Regions from separate parts of the Streptomyces sp. NPDC005438 genome, predicted to be linked through region 2. Evidence: riboswitches for the same ligand, from Rfam matches in the RefSeq annotation. Region 2 holds a riboswitch; each other region holds the start of a gene.
What was found. A riboswitch is a leader RNA that binds a small molecule or an ion and turns the genes downstream of it on or off. The one in region 2 is predicted to bind thiamine pyrophosphate.
Positions count from the first base shown of each region.

Region 1: it holds a riboswitch for thiamine pyrophosphate, as region 2 does, so the genes downstream of both, ABZT14_RS23960 (thiamine ABC transporter substrate-binding protein) here and thiC (phosphomethylpyrimidine synthase ThiC) in region 2, are expected to answer to the same signal.
Region 3: it holds a riboswitch for thiamine pyrophosphate, as region 2 does, so the genes downstream of both, thiO (glycine oxidase ThiO) here and thiC (phosphomethylpyrimidine synthase ThiC) in region 2, are expected to answer to the same signal.

Region 1 is NZ_JBEXEP010000014.1:58,510-64,951, reverse strand. Features, by position in the region: gene ABZT14_RS23960 (thiamine ABC transporter substrate-binding protein) at 49-1,089, opposite strand; TPP riboswitch at 1,146-1,255, opposite strand; gene rlmN (23S rRNA (adenine(2503)-C(2))-methyltransferase RlmN) at 1,309-2,415, opposite strand; gene ABZT14_RS23950 (phosphatidate cytidylyltransferase) at 2,490-3,620, opposite strand; gene frr (ribosome recycling factor) at 3,631-4,188, opposite strand; gene pyrH (UMP kinase) at 4,359-5,135, opposite strand; gene tsf (translation elongation factor Ts) at 5,297-6,133, opposite strand; gene rpsB (30S ribosomal protein S2) at 6,258-6,442, opposite strand, start outside.
Region 2 is NZ_JBEXEP010000004.1:300,939-307,380, reverse strand. Features, by position in the region: gene ABZT14_RS11620 (methylated-DNA--[protein]-cysteine S-methyltransferase) at 1-254, shown strand, start outside; gene ABZT14_RS11615 (winged helix DNA-binding domain-containing protein) at 251-1,363, shown strand; gene ABZT14_RS11610 (phospholipase) at 1,829-2,260, shown strand; gene thiC (phosphomethylpyrimidine synthase ThiC) at 3,064-4,851, opposite strand; TPP riboswitch at 4,844-4,980, opposite strand; gene ABZT14_RS11600 (YibE/F family protein) at 5,178-6,442, shown strand, end outside.
Region 3 is NZ_JBEXEP010000003.1:212,121-218,562, reverse strand. Features, by position in the region: gene ABZT14_RS09205 (hypothetical protein) at 1-763, opposite strand, end outside; gene metF (methylenetetrahydrofolate reductase [NAD(P)H]) at 806-1,723, opposite strand; gene thiE (thiamine phosphate synthase) at 1,882-2,529, opposite strand; gene ABZT14_RS09190 (Rv2175c family DNA-binding protein) at 2,600-2,974, opposite strand; gene ABZT14_RS09185 (FAD-dependent oxidoreductase) at 3,045-4,313, opposite strand; TPP riboswitch at 4,431-4,543, shown strand; gene thiO (glycine oxidase ThiO) at 4,540-5,742, shown strand; gene thiS (sulfur carrier protein ThiS) at 5,769-5,969, shown strand; gene ABZT14_RS09170 (thiazole synthase) at 5,973-6,442, shown strand, end outside.

The sequences.
Region 1 (6,442 bases), on a different contig from region 2:
CGCTGCCAAGTCGCGCCGTCGGAGCGGGAGTTCCGCGTGTGTCAGTACTCACCGGACCACGAGCGCGGTCCACGCCTTGATCCATCCGTCACGACGCTCAGTGATGCGCTTCGGTGGCATCGTCGCCGAGTCCTCGACCTTCTCGCCGTACTTGGTGAACAGCTTGGGAAGCTTCGCGTCCTTCCGTACCGGGTTCACGAACATCTGGAGGGGCAGGTCTTCCTGGAAAGTGCGGTCGACCAGGAAGTCGAGCAGCTTCTTCCCGCCCTCGGGGTTGTCGGCTCCGTTCAACAGACCCGCGAACTCGACCTGTTCGAAGCAGGTGCCCTTGGACACCCCGGTTGGCGCCTGTTCGGGCTCCGGCTTGACGTCGAGCACCTCCACCGGCGGGCTGGACGCGTAGGAGACGACCAGGGGCTTGTCGCCCTTGCCCTTGCTGGCTCGCGCACCGGAGAAGCGGTCGTTGTACGCCTGTTCCCAGCCGTCGACGACCTCCACGCCGTTGGCCTTGAGCTTCTTCCAGTACGAACGCCAACCGGACTCCCCGTACTCGGCGACGGTCGCCAGCAGGAACCCCAGACCCGGCGACGACGTCGCGGCGTTCTGCGTCACCAGCAGGTCGCGGTATCGCGGTTTGACCAGGTCGTCGAGTGTCTCGGGGGGATCGAGCTTCTTCTTGCGGAAGTACTCGCGGTCGTAGTTGACGCAGATCTCGCCGTAGTCCACGGGTGTCACCCGGTGCTTGGCGGCGTCGAGGCGGAACCGCTCGGGGATGTGGTCCAGTCCCTTCGCCTGGTACGAGGCGAACACGTCCGCCTCCAGCGCCCGGGAGACCAGGGTGTTGTCGGCGCCGAAGAACACGTCGCCTTGGGGGTTGTCCTTGGTCAGTACGGCCTGGTTGGTGGCCGAGCCGGCATCGCCGCCCGTCACCAACTTGACCGTGTAGCCGGTGCGCTTCTTGAACTCCTTGAGTACGTGGTCGGACACGGCGAACGAGTCGTGTGTCACCAACCTGACGGTCTTCTTGTCGTCTCCCTCGTCCGAAAGTGCTCCACAGCCGGCGACCAGACTGACGGCCGTGGCTATCACGAGAGTGGTGACGATGTGTTTCACGCTGCAGCCTCTGTTTCCGGGCGCAGCACAACAGCAGAGAGTGACCGAACTTCCTACCCGGCATGACCCGGGCGAGGTTCGAGGGTCTGCGGCCTTGTCTCGCCGCACTCTCAGCGCCGCTTGCGCTCCCCTGTCGGTGTTTCGATAAACCAGGGCCACCGTACCAGCGCGGTCCTGGCGGACTTCGCGGGGTGTCTACCGCTCCGTCGCCGCCAACTGTCCGCAGGCGCCGTCGATCTCTTGGCCGCGGGTGTCACGCACCGTCACCGGAACTCCATGTGACTCCAGGACCCGGACGAACTGTTGCTCGTCCTCGGGACGGGAGGCGGTCCACTGGGAACCCGGGGTGGGGTTCAGCGGGATGAGGTTGACGTGTGCCCGCTTGTTCTTGAGCAGCCGCCCCAACAGGTCGGCCCGCCATGCCTGGTCGTTGATGTCACGGATCAGGGCGTACTCGATGGACACCCGCCGACCCGAGCTGCGCGCGTACTCCCAGGCGGCGTCGAGCACCTCACTGACCTTCCAGCGGGTGTTGACCGGGACCAGGGTGTCCCGCAGTTCGTCGTCGGGGGCGTGCAGGGACACCGCCAGCCGGCACTTGAAGCCCTCGTCGGCGAAACGGAGCATCGCCGGTAGCAGGCCGACCGTGGAGACGGTGATGCCGCGCTGGGAGAGACCGAGTCCGTCAGGTTCGGGGTCGGTGAGCCGCCGGATGGCGTCGACGACGCGACGGTAGTTGGCGAGGGGCTCCCCCATGCCCATGAAGACGATGTTGGAGAGTCGCGCGGGCCCACCGGGCACCTCGCCCTCGCGCAAGGCCCGAACCCCCTCGACGATCTGGTGCACGATCTCCGCCGTCGACAGGTTGCGGTCCAGGCCGGCCTGCCCGGTGGCGCAGAAGGGGCAGTTCATCCCGCAGCCGGCCTGCGAGCTGATGCACATCGTCACGCGGTCGGGATAGCGCATCAGCACCGACTCGACCAAGGTGCCGTCGTGCAGTCGCCAGAGGGTCTTGCGCGTCGCGTCGTCGTCGCAGCTGACGTGCCGCATCACGGTCATGAGTTCGGGCAGGAGCGCCTCCGCGAGACGCTCCCTCGACGCGGCCGGCACGTCCGTCCACTCCTCCGGGCGGTGCGCTTGCCGGACGAAGTAGTGCTGTGACAGTTGCTTGGCGCGGAAGGGCTTCTCCCCGATGGCCGTCACGGCTTCGCGTCGCTCCGCTGGAGTGAGGTCGGCGAGGTGGCGAGGGGGCTTCTTGGCCCCTCGGGGGGCGGCAAAGGTCAGTTCTCCAGGTGCAGGCATGGTGCGTCCAGTGTGGCAGACGGCGAGTACCCCTCCTGACCCCGCTGCCGGGTGGAGGGGGTACTCGTGAAGGCTCAGCCCTGTCCCACGCAGAGGGCCAGGATCAGCCACACCACAGGCGCGGTGGGCAGCAGGGAGTCGAGGCGGTCCATGATGCCGCCGTGTCCGGGAAGGAGGGTGCCCATGTCCTTGATCCCGAGATCCCGTTTGATCATGGATTCCCCGAGGTCACCCAACGTCGCGCTGAGGGCGACGGCCAGCCCCAGCAACAGTCCCTGCCACCACACGCCCTGGTCGATCAGGAACTGCGTACAGATCGCTCCCACGAGCATGGTGGAGACGACCGCGCCCATCAGCCCCTCCCGGGTCTTGCCGGGGCTGATGCGGGGGGCCAGCTTGCGCTTGCCGAACTTCCAGCCCACGGCGTAGGCACCGGTGTCGCTCACGACCGTGAGCAGGAGGAAGGTGAGAACCCTGAGCGCGCCGTCGTCGGCGGAGAGCATCATCGCGACGAAGGTCGCCAGGAAGGGTACGTAGAACGCGGCGAACACCGCGGCGCTGACGTCCCGCAGGTACGTCAGCGGGGCGTAGGCCATCCGCCAGACCAAGACCGCGAGCACGGTGACCGCCATCACCGCGCCCGCACCACTCGCTCCCCAGGCGTAGCCCGCCACGACCATCGACACCCCGCCGGCCACGAGGGGCACCAGCGGCGTACGGATGTCTCGGCACTCCTGCAGCCGCCGGGTCAGCTCCCACAGACCCACCGCCACAGCCAGTGCTATGACGCCCAGGAAGACAGGCTTGTAGACGAAGAGCGAGACCAGGATGACCACGCCGAGGGAGACCCCCACGCCGATGGCGGCACGGAGATCTCTCCCCGCACGCTTGCGGCCACCCTCGCTTCGCCCCGCATCCGCTCCCGGCCCCGCCGACGGAGCGCCGGGGGCGGGTGCCTGAGACCCGACGGGGGTTCCCTGCGCTTCCTGAGCGCCGTGAGCCTCTTGGGCTCCGTTTCCTGGGCCGTACGAACTCTCTGGACCGGGCACGATGGGCATACGCCGAGTCTGCGACGCCGCCGGGCTCCCGCGCTCGGGACCCGCCGTCGCCGAAGTGAGATCTCCGGTGGGGGGAGGCGGCGGCGTCCACGGCGTGCGCGCGAGGCCGTTCTGGGGCGACGAAGGCCCCGGGGAAGGGTCGTTCACGAGTGCAGCCTCAGACCTCGAGCAGCTCTGATTCCTTGTGCTTGAGCAGTTCGTCCACCTGCGCGACGTACTTCGCGGTGGTGTCGTCCAGCTCCTTCTCCGCGCGGCGCCCCTCGTCCTCGCCGACGTCGCCGTCCTTGATCGCCTTGTCGATGGCTTCCTTCGCCTTGCGCCGTACGCTGCGAATGGAGATCTTGGCGTCCTCCGCCTTGGTCTTGGCGACCTTGATGAAGTCCTTGCGGCGCTCCTCGGTCAGCTCCGGGAAGACGACCCGGATGATGTTGCCGTCGTTGGAGGGGTTGACTCCCAGGTCGGAGTCACGGATCGCCTGCTCGATGTTGCGCAGCGCGCTCTTGTCGAAAGGCGTCACCACGGCCATCCGCGGCTCCGGCACGGAAAACGAGGCGAGTTGGTTGATGGGCGTCGCGGCGCCGTAGTAGTCGGCGACGATCTTGTTGAACATCGCCGGATGCGCACGGCCCGTGCGGATCGCGGCGAAGTCCTCCTTGGCGACCACAACCGCTTTCTCCATTTTCTCCTCGGCTTCGAGGAGGGTCTCTTCGATCACCACGTGCTCCTGGTTTGGTGGGCCTCAGTGCTACAGCTGTGTTGCCTGAACGGTCGCTGACCGACAGGCCGTTGTCCATCCCCGTGCGTCACGCTGCCGGGGACGGTGGTGACCGGGTGTGTCCGAACGGAACGCCATCCGCCCGTCCACAGCGGTCATGTGACGCTCCGTCAGTCCCGGCTTCCCTGGTCGCTGACCAGCGTGCCGATCTTCTCACCCTGCACCGCTCGCGCGATATTCCCCTCCACCAGCAGTTCGAACACCAGGATGGGGAGCTTGTTGTCCCGGCAGAGGGTGATCGCGGTGGCGTCGGCGACCTTCAGGTCGCGGGTGATGACCTCGCCGTACTCCAGAGCGTCGAACTTCACGGCTTCGGGGTTCTTGGCGGGGTCGGAGTCGTACACGCCGTCCACGCCGTTCTTGCCCATCAGCAGGGCCTTGGCGTGGATTTCGAGGGCGCGCTGGGCAGCCGTGGTGTCGGTGGAGAAGTAGGGCATCCCCATCCCGGCACCGAAGATCACGACTCGTCCCTTCTGCAGGTGCCGGACCGCCCGCAGGGGAATGTACGGCTCGGCGACCTGCCCCATGGAAATGGCCGTCTGTACACGGGAGTCGATGCCCTCCTTCTCCAGGAAGTCCTGGAGGGCGAGGCAGTTCATCACCGTGCCCAGCATCCCCATGTAGTCGGAGCGGGCGCGGTCCATGCCGCGCTGCTGCAGCTCGGCGCCTCGGAAGAAGTTGCCACCACCGATCACCACGGCGATCTGGGCGCCGTCACGGACCACCGCGGCCACTTCTCTGGCCACCTTGTGCACCACGTCCGGGTCCACCCCGAGTCCGCCGCCCCCGGCGAAAGCCTCGCCGGAGAGTTTCAGCAGAAACCGGCGGTCCCGACCGTCCGTTACGCCCTTGCCCGTGCCTGGGTCATCGGCTGCACCCTGGTTCATCGATCTCTCCTCGCGCACATACGAAGGAGGCCACTGCCGGGTGGATCCTCAGGGTTCCGTCCACGGCAATGGCCTCCTCGTCACAACTGCCCTCGCTCGACCCTATAGGGGCGGAGTGGTTTCCGCCGGCTACCGGGGCCCGGGCCGGTCAGTGTTCGTTCTCAGGCACCGACACGGAAGCGAGCGAAGTTCTTCACGACCACGCCGGCCTCGTCGAGCACCTTCTCCACGGACTTCTTGTTGTCCTTGGCGAAGGGCTGGTCCAGCAGGCAGTTCTCCTTGAAGAAGCCGGTGACCCGACCCTCAACGATCTTGGGCAGCGCCTGCTCGGGCTTGCCCTCCTCACGCGCGGTGGCCTCCGCCACGCGACGCTCGTTCTCCACCGTCTCGGCGGGAACGTCCTCGCGGGACAGGAACTTCGGCGCGAAGGCCGCGATGTGCTGGGCGACGTCGCGCGCCAGCTCCGCGTTCTCCTTGTCCAGCTCGACCAGCACGCCCACCTGCGGGGGCAGGTCCGGGTTGGTGCGGTGCAGGTAGGTGGCGACGTAGGCGCCGGCGAACCGGGCGTAGCGCCCGAGCACGATCTTCTCGCCCAGCTCGGCGTTCTTCTCGTCCACGAAGGCCTGGACGGTCTTGCCGGCCTCGATCTCGGAGGCGAGCAGGGCGTCGGTGTCGACGGAAGCGGTGGAGGCCGCGTGCTCGGCGATGGCGTTGGCCGCGGCGACGAAGCGGTCACCCTTGGCGACGAAGTCGGTCTCGCACTTCAGCTCGACCAGCACGCCGCTGGCCTTGTCGTCGGCGATCAACGCGATCACCGCACCGTTCTCAGCGGTACGGCTCTCCCGCTTGGCCACGCCCTTCTGGCCCTTGACCCGCAGGATCTCTACGGCCTTGTCGACGCTGCCCTCGGCCTCGTCCAGCGCCTTCTTGCAGTCCATCATGCCGGCGCCGGTCAGCTCACGGAGCTTCTTGACGTCAGCGGCGGTGAAGTTCGCCATGGTCTGTGTCTCTTCTCGATGTATCGATCAGGGTGGTCGATTCGGATCGCAATCCGGGTGTGCACGGGGATACGGCGGAGGCACCCACCCCCGCCGTATCCCCGTGCTTCGCTGTTGAGCTGGGTCAGCTCTGCTCGGCCGGCTTCTCAGCCTCGACCGGCGCCTCCTCGGGCTTGGCCTCTTCAGTCTTGGCCTCTTCGGCCTTGACCTCTTCAGCCTTGGCTTCCTCGGGCTTGGCCTCCTGGGCCTTCTCGCCCTCGGCCTTGTCCTTCTCACCCTCCAGGAGGTCGCGCTCCCACTCGGCGAGGG
Region 2 (6,442 bases):
CGGGGACCTTCCGGCACGCGGTGCTCCACCACCTCCCGGACATCCGGTACGGGCAGACCGAGAGCTACACCCAGGTCGCCGCGGCGGCCGGCAGCCCCCGCGCGGTACGGGCCGTGGGCACCGCCTGTGCCAACAACCCCCTGCCCGTGGTGGTGCCCTGTCACCGGGTGGTCCGCTCCGACGGCTCCTGGGGCCAGTACGCCGGCGGCGCCGAGGCCAAGCGCACCCTGCTGGAGATGGAGGCCGCCGCGTGACCCCCGGTCCCACACCCCTGGGGTCGGGGGAGGTCGACCAGCGACTGGCCCGAGCCCGGGCCCAGGTCCTGGCCCAGGGGGCGCGTGCGGCTGACGTGGCCGAGGTCCTCACCCGGGCCGGCCCGCTCCAGGCCCAGGACCTGTGGGCCATGGACCTGGCCCTGAGGGTGCGGGCCCCGGGCCTGACCCGACCACGGATTCGGCACGCCCTGGAAGGGGAGCGACTGGCCGTCAGAGCCTGGCTGATGCGCGGCACCCTGCACCTGGTCCCCTCGACCGACCTGCGCTGGATGCTGCGCCTCTTCGCCCCGCTCCACCAGCGGGCGGCCCAACGGCGGCTGCGCCAACTGGAGCTGGACCCGCCACTGTGCCGTCGGGCCGAGCGACTGATCGTCTCCGCCATCACGGACGAAGGCCCGCTGACCCGGGCGGAGTTGACCGGGCATCTGGGTGCCCTGGGGGTGCCCGACCGAGGTCAGCAGGCGATCCATCTGATCCGTTGGGCCGCCCTGTCCGCAGCGATCTGCCACGGCCCGCTGAGGTCGGGGGAGCAGACCTTCGTACTGCTCGACGACTGGGTGCCGGACCAGGGACCCGGATACGAGGGAGAGCGGGCGGACATCGAGCTGGCGGCACGGTACGCCCACGCCTTCGGCCCGGGAGCCACCGCCCAGGACTTCGCCGACTGGTCCGGGCTGCCCCTGCCCCGTAGCCGCACGGCGTGGGCGGCTACGGACACCTCGGGCGAGGAGCGGCGCCCAGCGGACGAGCCCGGTGCCGGCAGCGGGCTTGCCGGGGGAGAGGACGGGGCCGCTCCCGATGTGCGGCTGCTCCCCGCCTACGACAACTACCTCCAGGGGCGGCGAGGACGCGAGCTGTCGGTGCCCTCGCCCCAGCGGAAGCTGGTGTGGCCCGGCGGTGGGGTGATCCGACCGACGGTGCTGGTGGACGGGCTCGCTGTCGGCACCTGGTCGGGCGGCACCCGGGGCAGGCTCCCCGAGGTTCAACCGTTCCCCGAACGGCCCGCCTTGGCGCCTCGTACGGCCGAGGGGATAGCGGAGGAACGGGAGGCGGTGGCCCGGTTCTCGGGGGACGACTCCTCCCCCTGAGGTCGTGCCAGCGACGGGGGGTTGATCGGTCTTGACGGTTGGGCTGGCCCTGGCCCCGGCCCGTGACCGTGCCCCGACCTCTGTTCGCGGCTCTCCGACCGACCATCTCGTACGCGCCCCTCAGCGGAGAGAGGGCCGCTCGCGGAGTTGGGTCGACGACATTCCTCCGCACCTCAGGTCACCCCTTCTGACCTGCTGACTTCTGCTTTCCGTGGGAGCTCAGGGCGCCTCCGGTCCCTTGGTTCCTCAGCACAGGTCAACGCCGCTCGTCCAGATGACGGGCGTTCGGGAAATAGGCAGCGACTTCCCTTGTCGCTGGACTGGTCAACGACGGGAGATCTGTCATGCTCATGTGGATTCGGCCCAGCACTGCCCAAGGGGCCGCCCCCACACGGAGGTTCAGGAATGCGACGCAGAACGACCGGCCGTCGAGTCACCGCCGGACTGACCGTCCTGTCCGCGGCGATGTTGGCGCTCATGGGCACCGCCACCAGTGCCTCGGCCGCCCCCGCCGACAAGCCGCAGGTGCTCTCCAGCTGGACCCAGACCAGCGCCAGCAGCTCCAACGCCTTCCACAACGCCCGTGGCAACCAGGGGCAGTGGGCCGACTACGGCTTCGACTGGTCCACGGACAAGTGCTCCTCCTCCCCGGACAACCCGCTGGGCTTCCCGTTCGAGAACGCCTGCATCCGTCACGACTTCGGTTACCGCAACTACAAGGCCGCCGGTCAGTTCCCGGCCAACAAGGACCGTCTGGACAGCGCCTTCTACGAGGACCTGAAGCGCGTCTGCTCCCAGTACAGCGGGGCCTCCAAGACCTCCTGCAACGCTCTCGCCTGGACCTACTACCAGGCGGTCAAGAACCTCGGGCTCAAGGAGTCCGAACTGGTCGGCTGACCCCGCCTGAGCCACCGGGGGTGGGACGCCGCGAAGGCGGCACCCCACCCCCTCGCCGTCCCCAGGGCACCCCCGTCACCCCCGAACACCGGCCGCTCCACAGCCCCTTGACCCCTCAACCTGCCGTGGGGGCCGGGCCCTCCGTCGCCGCAGCGACCGAGGCGAAGTCCTGTCGCGGAGGACCGACCGCCCCACCCCGTCGCGCCGTCATCCTGGCGCGGGCCACGGGCTGGCCCCCCGATCCGGGGTGCGCCCGAAGTCGCCCAACCGCCCACGGCCACGTACTCCTCGACGAGTCACGCACCTCTCCACAGCCGGCGAACGCCACCACGTCCCGTCGGGCCGGCCGGCGCCCCTCTCCCGACCGACGGCGGCCCCGGCCGCCTCGACCGGAAACGGTCCGAGGGCTCACCGAAGCACCCGAGGCGGTCCACCCCACAGGGCCGAGCCCTACCAGCGAGCGCCCCAGACCATCTGGGAGGACTCTCGGGGAGGACGCCGCCCGCAGAAGGCACCCCCAGGCGAACGGCCGCCGCTTACCGCCGGGTTGCCGGGGCAACCCAGCGGTAAGGGCTCTCGCCCCACCCATCCCCATGACGCCTCGTGGCGCACCCACCCGCCGCCACAGGACCACCCGCACCGACCCGGCAACCGGTCACCACCCCGGCCCCACTCCCCGTGGGGCCTGCCGCGGACAGGCCCGCCACAGGAGCGAGAGGACCCGACGACACACGGACGCCGCGTCACCCGACGAGTCGCGGGCCCACGTCCAGCCAGTCGGCACACGGCGGATGGACGCCGCGTTACTCGGCCAGCGGCAGGTGGACGCGGTGGCCGGACTCGGCGAACTCCCGGGACTTGGCGAGCATTCCGGCCCGGATCTCCTCCTCACTGGCGGGCTCCCCCGAGGACTCCCCGGGGGCGTACTTCTCGTTGATGTCCCTGCTGATCCTCATCGAGCAGAACCGGGGACCGCACATGGAGCAGAAGTGGGCGGTCTTGGCCGGTTCGGCGGGCAGGGTCTGGTCGTGGAAGGAGCGGGCGGTGTCCGGGTCCAGGGACAGGTGGAACTGGTCCTCCCAGCGGAAGTCGAAGCGGGCCTCGGACAGGGCGTCGTCCCACTCCCGCGCGCCCGGGTGGCCCTTGGCGAGGTCGGCGGCGTGAGCGGCGATCCTGTAGGTGATCACCCCGGTCTTCACGTCGTCCCGGTCCGGCAGGCCCAGGTGCTCCTTGGGCGTGACGTAGCAGAGCATCGCGGTGCCCCACCAGCCGATGACGGCCGCACCGATGGCCGAGGTGATGTGGTCGTACCCGGGGGCGATGTCGGTGGTCAGCGGGCCCAGTGTGTAGAAGGGCGCCTCATCGCAGATCTCCTGCTGGAGTTCCACGTTCTCCCGTATCCGGTGCAGGGGTACGTGGCCAGGGCCCTCGATCATCGTCTGCACCTCGTGGGAGCGGGCGATCCGGTTCAGCTCGCCCAGGGTGCGCAGTTCGGCGAACTGGGCCTCGTCGTTGGCGTCGGCGACGGAGCCGGGGCGGAGGCCGTCACCGAGGGAGAAGGTGACGTCGTAGGCCCGCAGGATCTCGCACAGTTCCTCGAAGTGGGTGTAGAGGAAGCTCTCCCGGTGATGCGCCAGGCACCAGGCGGCCATGATCGAACCGCCCCGGGAGACGATGCCGGTGCGGCGGCCGGCGGTGAGCGGGACGTAGCGCAGCAGTACGCCGGCGTGGACGGTCATGTAGTCGACGCCCTGCTCGCACTGTTCGATCACGGTGTCCCGGTACACCTCCCAACTCAGCTCCTCCGCACGGCCGTCGACCTTCTCCAGCGCCTGGTAGAGCGGCACCGTGCCGATCGGCACCGGGGAGTTGCGCAGCACCCACTCGCGGGTGGTGTGGATGTTCCGGCCGGTGGACAGGTCCATCACGGTGTCCGCGCCCCAGCGGGTGGCCCAGGTCATCTTCTCCACCTCCTCCTCGATCGAGGAGGTCACCGCGGAGTTGCCGATGTTGGCGTTGACCTTCACCAGGAAGTTCCGTCCGATGACCATCGGTTCGGTCTCCGGGTGGTTGACGTTCGCCGGGAGTACGGCCCGGCCGGCGGCGATCTCGTCCCGCACCACGGCGGGGTCGAGGTTCTCCCGCAGGGCCACGAACTCCATCTCGGGGGTGATCTCGCCCCGGCGGGCGTAGGCGAGTTGGGTCACCGCGCGGCCGTCACGCGCCCGGCGGGGCTGGCGGGGGCGGCCGGGGAAGACGGCGTCGAGGTCGCGCAGTCCGCCCCGGGGTGAGGTGTGCCGTATCCCGTCGTCCTCGGGACGGGGGCTCCGGCCCACGTACTCCTCGGTGTCTCCCCGGGCCACGATCCAGTGGGCGCGCAGCGGGTGCAGCCCGCGCCGTACGTCGGTGGTGACCAGGGGGTCGGTGTACGGGCCGGAGGTGTCGTACAGGGTGACGTCCCGGCCGTCGCTCAGGTGCACCCTTCGTACCGGTACCCGCAGGTCCGGCCGTGAGCCGGACAGGTAGTCCTTGTGCGAGCCGAGGGCCGCCGCGTCCTTGGACGCGGGCAGCCCGGTGTTCTGCGTGGTCATCAGACCCACTCCCTACGCCGGCATTACCCGGTAACAGGTTCGGCGGTCGACGCAGCTGTCAGCTCCGCGGTGTTCCGCGGCGGTCAGCGTCCTCTCAGCCCCGTGCTCGGAGCTCCCGCGATGTGACGGTGCGGTCGGGCGGGCCCACTGGCCCACCCGGCCGTTCGGCCAACCCGAACGCTAGCGCCTCTCCCCCGCGCCGCGCCAGGGCCACCCCCGGTACGGGAGGCGGCGCGGCCCACGGGAGGCGCCTGGTCGGCGCCCGGACGACCGGCCGAACCGGGCGCGGACACGGTGCCCGGGCCCGGGCTTGCGATGATCTGTGGGTGGACCCATCCCAGCACCAGCCCAACGATCCGTCCCCCGCCGGCCCGCACGGCCACCACCATCACCACGGGCCGGCCCAGCCGGTCTCCCGTCACCTGCGGAAGGTCATCGCGGCCGTACTGGTGCCCTTCGCGGTGCTGGTGACCGTCGGGCTGGTGGTGCTGTGGCCCGGGGGCGTACCCGAGAAGGGGGAGAGCACCGGCGTCGGCTTCGACCGCCCCAACTTCCGTGCCACGGTGACCAAGTTGGAGCAGGTCGACTGCGAGGACGTCAACGCCCGGCCGGAGCCCCAGCCGGGGGAGCAGCCGGGCGGGGGGACCGACAGCCGGGCCCGGGGCACCTGCCAGAAGGCCACGGTGCGGGTGGACGAGGGCAAGGACAGCGGTCGTACGTTCACCGAGGTCGTCACCCCGGACGCCACCCGCAAGTACACCGCCGGACAGGAGGTGGTGGTCGCCTACTCGGCGAAGGCGCCCAAGGAGTTGCAGTACAGCGTGGTGGACGTGGGCCGGGACCTGCCCATGTGGCTGCTGGCCGCCCTGTTCGCGCTGGCGGTGGTGGTCGTCGGACGGCTGCGGGGGCTGCTGGCCCTGGTGGGGCTGGTGATCAGCTTCGCGGTGCTGACCCTGTTCATCCTGCCGGCCGTCCTCCAGGGGTCCAACCCGCTGCTGGTGGCCGTGATCGGGGGGAGCGCCATCATGCTGGCGACCCTCTACCTGTGCCACGGGCTGTCCGCCCGCACCTCGGTGGCCGTACTCGGCACCCTGACGTCACTGCTGCTGATCGGGCTGCTGGGCTCGCTGTTCATCGGCTGGGCCAAGCTGACCGGCAACACCGACGACCAGACCGGGCTGGTGCACAGCCTCTACCCGGACATCAAGATCCAGGGGCTGTTGTTGGCCGGCATCCTGATCGGCTCCCTGGGGGTGCTGGACGACGTCACGGTCACCCAGACCTCGGCGGTGTGGGAGCTGAAGGCGGCCGACCCCGAGGCCGGTTGGCGCAGGCTGTACCGCTCGGCGATGAACATCGGCCGCGACCACATCGCCTCGGTCGTCAACACCCTGGTCCTCGCCTACGCCGGCGCCGCGCTACCGCTGCTGCTGCTGTTCTCCATCGCCGACAGCTCCGTGGGGATGGTGGCGACCAGTGAGCTGGTCGCCGAGGAGATCGTGCGGACCCTGGTGGGCTCCATCGGCCTGGTGGCCTCCGTACCGGTCACCACCCTGCTGGCGGCCCTGGTGGTGTCCGCCGACCGGGGGCG
Region 3 (6,442 bases), on a different contig from region 2:
CGGGGGTGCCGTAGCTGGTGCCGTAACCGGGCGGCTGCTGGCCGGGGGCGCCGGCCGGGGTGGCCATCGGCCCGTAGAGCGGGTCGTCCTCGAAGGGCGACTGGTTCCAGTCGGTTCCGGGGTACGAGGGGCCGCTGGAGTAGGCGACCGCGGGGTCCGGGTGGGTCTCCTGGTACGGGCTGGAGTAGGGGTCGGACGGTGCGCCCGCGCCCGGGTACGCGCCGGGCTGGGCGTAGGGCCGGGAGGGCTCCTGGTAGCCGAAGTCGGGTTCCGGCTCGGGTTCCTCGTCCCGGCCGTAGACCCCGTACTGCTCGGTGTCGTCGGGCAGGGGCTGGAGCTGGTACGTGGTGGGCGGCCCCTCCGGCGGCTCGGCGAACCGGCCGGCGGGGGCGCCCCGCCGGCCGTCGTGACGCTCGTGGTCACCGTAGTCGGGCTGGTCGCCGAAGTCGCCCTCCTCGTCCTGGCGTTGGCGCTCCTCGTACTGCCGCCGGCGACGACTCACCCCCGGCATCCCCCCGAGGGCCCAGCCGGTGGAGAAGCCCCTGCGGAAGGAGAGGGTGACGAAGGTCTGGCCGATCGCGAAGGCGATCGCCCCGAGGGCGATGACCACCACCGAGTGCAGCGCCACCCCGGCGACCACCCCCAGGAACCCGCCCAGGGCCAGCACCCGCCAGCGCAGCCGGGCCTTGAACTGGAGCAGAACCTCGCCCATCAGCCAGAGCGCCACGATGCCAAAGGCGATATAGAGGACCGTCCAGCCCATGTCCGCCCCCCTTCCCGCCGGGTGCCGTCGTCACCCCCGACCCTACGACCGGGTGTGCAGCCCCAGATTCTGGTAGATCTCCAGCGTCGCTGTGGAGTGGTTGAGCGTGATGAAGTGAAGTCCGGGAACGTCCTCAGCCATCAGCCGCCCACCCAGTTCCGTGGCGTACTCGATCCCCACCGAGCGTACAGCCGCCGGGTCGTCTTTGACCGCCAGGATGCGATCGGCCAACTCCGGGGGGAAGGCGGCGTTGCTGAGCCGGGCGAAGCGTTCGATCTGCCGGACGTTGGTGACCGGCATGATCTCCGGGATGATCGGGATGTCGCAGCCGGCGGCATGGACGCTGTCCCGGAGGCGGAGGTAGTCCTCGGCGTAGAAGAACATCTGCGTGATCGCGTAGTCGGCGCCGGAGCGGCACTTGTCGACGAAGTGGCGTACGTCGGTGTCCCAGTCGGTCGAGCGTGGGTGCATCTCCGGGAAGGCGGCCACCCCCACGCAGAAGTCACCGGACTCCTTGATGAGTTCGACCAGTTCCGAGGCGTAGTTCACCCCGTCGGGGTGGGGCACCCACTCCGCCATCGGGTCGCCCGGGGGGTCACCGCGCAGGGCGAGCACGTTGCGGATGCCGGCGTCGGCGTACTGTCCGATGACGTGGCGCAGCTCGGCCCGGGAGTGGTTGACGGCGGTGAGGTGGGCGACCGGGGTGAGGGTGGTCTCGGCGGCGATCCGCTCGGTGTTGCGCACCGTGCCCTCGCGGGAGGAGCCGCCGGCGCCGTAGGTCACCGAAACGAAGGTCGGGCCCACCGCTTCCAGGCGGCGCAGCGCGTTCCACAGGGTGCGCTCGCCCTTCTCGGTCTTGGGCGCGAAGAACTCGAAGGAGTACGAGCGCTTGCCGGCGGCGAGCAGTTCGCGAACGGTCTTCGCGCGGTCTGTCCTGGTGGACGCGGTACCAGTGGCCATGTCAGAAAGGCTAGCCGCACCGGCAAGACCGCCTCGCGTTGCTGGTCGAACATATCACCCCCTGTCCACCTCCCGTTTCACGGAACGAGACGTTCCCCGGGGGTTCTTCGGGGATTCGGCCGCGTTCCCCGCCCCACACCGGAGGAGCATCGGGGAGATCAGTCCCGCTCCCGCAGCCGTGCCGCCCACTCCCGCGCGGCACCCCCGGGGTCGTCGGACTCGGTCAGCGCCCGCACCACCACGACCCGGCGGGCCCCGGCGTCCAGCACCTGGTCCAGGTTGTCCGCGTCGATACCGCCGATGGCGAACCAGGGGCGGGCCGGACGGCGCGCGGCGGCGTACCGCACCAGGTCCAGCCCCGGGGCGTGCCGGCCGGGCTTGGTGGGGGTGGGCCACACCGGTCCGACACAGAAGTAGTCCACGCCCGGCTGGGTCGCGGCGGCGTCCACCTCGGCCTCGGCGTGGGTGGAGCGGCCGATCAGCACCCGCTCGCCCAGGATGGCCCGGGCCCGGGGCACCGGCAGGTCCCCCTGCCCCAGGTGCAGCACCGGGGCGCCGCTGGCGTGGGCCACGTCGGCCCGGTCGTTGACGGCCAGCAGCTTCCCGTGGCGTTCACAGGCCTGGGCGAACACCTCCAGCAGCTCCAGCTCGCGGGCCGCCTCCACCCGCTTGTCGCGCAGCTGGACGATGTCGACCCCGCCGGCCAGCACCTCGTCGAGGAACTCGGGCAGGTCGCCGCGCTCGGCGCGGGAGTCGGTGCACAGGTACAGCCGCGCCCCGTCCAGGGCGGTGGGCTCACGGGTCATCTCGGGTCCCCCCGGACGGGGGCGTACGGGCCGGGCCGGCCCGTACGCCGGTGGCAGGTGTCCGCAACGGTCAGACGGCGAGCGCCTGGGCGCGGCGCTTCACCTCCGTGCCGCGATTCTCCCGCAACGCCTGGGTGGGGGTTCCGGGAAGGCTGTCGTCAGGGGTGAACAGCCACTCCAACATCTCCTCGTCGGTGAAGCCGTCGTCCCTGAGCAGGGTGAGGGTCCCGGTCAGGCCCTTGATGATCCGGCCTTCGCCGACGAAGTCGGCCGGCACCATCAGCACCCGGTTCCCCGACTCCGCGACCCGGCGTACGGCCAGCAGCTGGCCCTCCTTGACCAGCTGCCGCACCCGGGTCACCTCCACGTCGAGGTGTTCGGCGACATCGGGCAGGGTCAGCCACTCGGGGACGAGAGCATCGATCTTCGCGTCAATCTCGGTCACGCCTCCAAGACTGCCATCTGCCGACGACAGTCACGAGCCCGTCCGTACCCCAGCCGTACCGACGACCGTGTCACGCGCCCTTCGTGACGGCCTTCTTCAGCGGTACCGAAGCGTCTGCGGCCACCGTCGGATCCAGCCGGGCGCCGCCCTCGATCAGCTTGCGCCCCTGGGTGAGGTCCCGTGGACGCCCCACGGCCAGCAGCGCCACCAACCGGTCGCCCTCCGGCTCGCGGCGCAGCCAGCACACCGACCAGGCCGGCTCGCCGGGGTCGCCGCGCCACAGCAGCAGGTCGCCGTCGGCGTGGTGCCCGGCGTACTGCACGAAGCGGCCGAACTGTTCGGACCAGAAGTACGGCACCGGGTCGTAGCGGACGCCCTCGGCGAGGGCGGTGTCCCCCCGCGACTCGGCCAGCAGGTTGGCCGCCACCACCTGGGAGCCGCGCAGGGCGTTGTCCCAGTGGTGGACCAGCAGCCGGCGCCCGTACCGGGCCGAGGGGAAGGAGGCGCAGTCCCCCACCGCGTACACCCCGGGCACCGAGGTCCGCAGCCAGGCGTCGGCGGTCACCGCGCCCGCCCCGTCCCGCTCCACACCGGAGCCGGCCAGCCAGTCGGTGGCCGGCCGGGAGCCGACGCCCACCACCACCGCGTCCGCGCTCAACTCCCCCGGTTCGGCGCCGGGTTCGGGCTCCAGGGTGACCCCGTGCCGGTGTACGGCACGCACCGGGCGCCCGGTCAGCAGGGTCGCCCCGACCTCCTCGTACCAGCGGCGCATCGGCTCGGCCACCTCGGCCGGCAGCACCCCGGGCAGCGGGTGGGGGCCCGCCTCCACCACGGTGACCGGGCAACCGGCGGTGCGGGCGGCGGTGGTGAACTCCGCGCCGATCCAGCCGGCGCCCACCACCAGCGTCGGGCGCCGCTCGGCCAGCAGGGGCCGCAGCCGGACCACGTCGTCCAGGGTGTGCAGCGGGTACGCCCCCGGTGTGTCCTCCGCCCCGGGGAGGGCGCGCGGAACGGCCCCGGTGGCCAGCACCAGCCAGTCGTACGCCACCGGGCCGGCGTCGGTGACCAGCAGCCGCTGGTCCGCCCGCAGCCCGGTGACCTCGCGCCCCAACTCCAGCTCGACGTCCAGGGCGGCGAAGTCCACCTCGAACGCCGACTCCTCGGCCTGCCCCAGCAACACCGCCTTGGACAGCGGCGGCCGGTCGTAGGGGGGATGGGGCTCGGCGCCCAGCAGGCGGACCGGCCCGTCGAACCCCAGCTGGCGGAGGTGGACGGCGGTCTGCACCCCGGCCATCCCGGCGCCCACGATCACGACACGTCCACGTTGACTCTCGCTCACACTGCAACCCTACGCACCGGCGGCCACCTCGCCCGCCCGACCCGAAGGCGCCCTGACCGTCGCCTTCGGGTCGGCCCGCGCCTGACAGCGCCGGTTCGACCGCAGTAGGCTGGCCGAGGCACACCACGCGGGAGCCCGGGCGCACCGGGCTGAGAGGGAGGCTGGACGGCCTCCGACCGTACGAACCTGATCCGGGTCATTCCGGCGAAGGGAGGAGCGGTTTTCCATGCCCGGCGAGACACCCCCACTCCCCGAGCCCCCCACCCGCACCGCCGACGTGGCGGTGGTCGGCGGCGGGGTCATCGGACTGGTGACCGCCTGGAGGGCGGCACAGCGCGGGCTGCGCGCGGTGGTGCTGGACCCCGAACCCGGCCGGGGCGCGGCCCGGGTGGCGGCCGGGATGCTGGCCCCGGTGACCGAGGTGACCTACGGCGAGGAACCCCTGCTGGCCCTCAACCTGGCCGCCGTGGAGCGGTACCCGGACTTCGTACGGGAACTGGCCGAGCTGACCGGCCGGGACGTGGGCTACCGCGACACCGGCACCCTGGCCGTGGCCCTGGACGCCGACGACCGCGCCCAACTCGGTGAACTGCACGCCTTCCAGCGGAGGTTGGGCCTGGAGGCGGAGTGGCTGACCGGCCGGGAGTGCCGTCGGCTGGAACCGATGCTGGCCCCCTCGGTACGGGGCGGCCTTCGGGCGGCCGGCGACCTCCAGCTGGACCCCCGCCGACTGTGCCGGGCCCTGCTGGACGTCGCCGTGACCGCCGGGGTCACCTTCCATCCGTCCGCCGCCCGACGGGTACGGGTGGAGGACAGCCGCGCCCGGGAGGTGACCGCCGAGGACGGCACCGTCCTCGCGGCGGAGCAACTGGTGCTGGCCGCCGGGGCGTTCAGCGGCCGGCTGGAGGGGGTACCGCCCGAGGTCCTGCCCCCGGTACGCCCGGTCAAGGGCCAGGTACTGCGGCTGTGGGTACCGCCCGAGGCCCGCCCCTTCCTGTCCCGTACCGTCCGGGCTGTGGTCCGGGGTGGCAGCGTCTACCTGGTCCCCCGCGCCGACGGGGAACTGGTCGTCGGAGCCACCAGCGAGGAACAGGGCTTCGACACCACGGTCACCGCCGGTGCGGTCTACGAACTGCTGCGGGACGCCCGGGAACTGGTACCGGGCGTCACCGAACTGCCCCTGCGGGAGACCAACGCCGGGCTGCGCCCCGGCACCCCGGACAACGGCCCCCTGCTGGGCCGCACCACACTGCCCGGCCTGCTCCTGGCCACCGGCCACCACCGCAACGGGGTCCTGCTGACCCCGCTCACCGGCGAGGTGATGACCGAGGTCCTCACCGGGGGCGAACTCCCCGAGGTGGCCCGCCCCTTCGACGCCCGCCGCTTCTCCGCACACCGGCCCACGACCCCCTCGGAGGCCACACCATGACCACCCCCGACCACCCCGCCCCGGGGATGACGGTCACCCTCAACGGCCAGCCCCGGGACGTCACCCCGGGCCTCAGCCTCGAAGACCTGGTCACCCACCTCACCTCCGCCCCCTCGGGGGTCGCCGCCGCGGTCAACGAGACCGTGGTGCCCCGCCGACGGTGGCGCGCGGTCACCCTCGTCGAGGGGGACCGGATCGAGGTGCTGACCGCCGTACAGGGAGGTTGACCGATGCGCCCCACGACACCCGCCGCCCCGCCGTACGACACCGGGCGGCCCCGGACACCCGAGGCGGCCGACGACCCCTTCCACCTGGGGGGCCGCGTCTTCGGCTCCCGGCTGATCATGGGCACCGGAGGGGCGCCCAGCCTGGAGGTCCTCCAGGACGCCCTGCTGGCCTCGGGCACCGAACTCACCACGGTCGCCATGCGGCGGCTGGACCCCGGAGTGCGGGGGTCGGTGCTGTCGGTGCTGCGCCGCAACGGGATCGACGTGCTCCCCAACACCGCCGGCTGCTACACCTCGGGAGAGGCGGTGCTCACCGCCCGGCTGGCCCGGGAGGCGCTGGGCACCGACTGGGTCAAGCTGGAGGTGATCGCCGACGAGCGCACCCTGCTGCCGGACCCGGTGGAGACCCTGGACGCGGCCGAACAGCTGGTGGACGAGGGCTTCACGGTGCTGCCGTACACCAACGACGACCC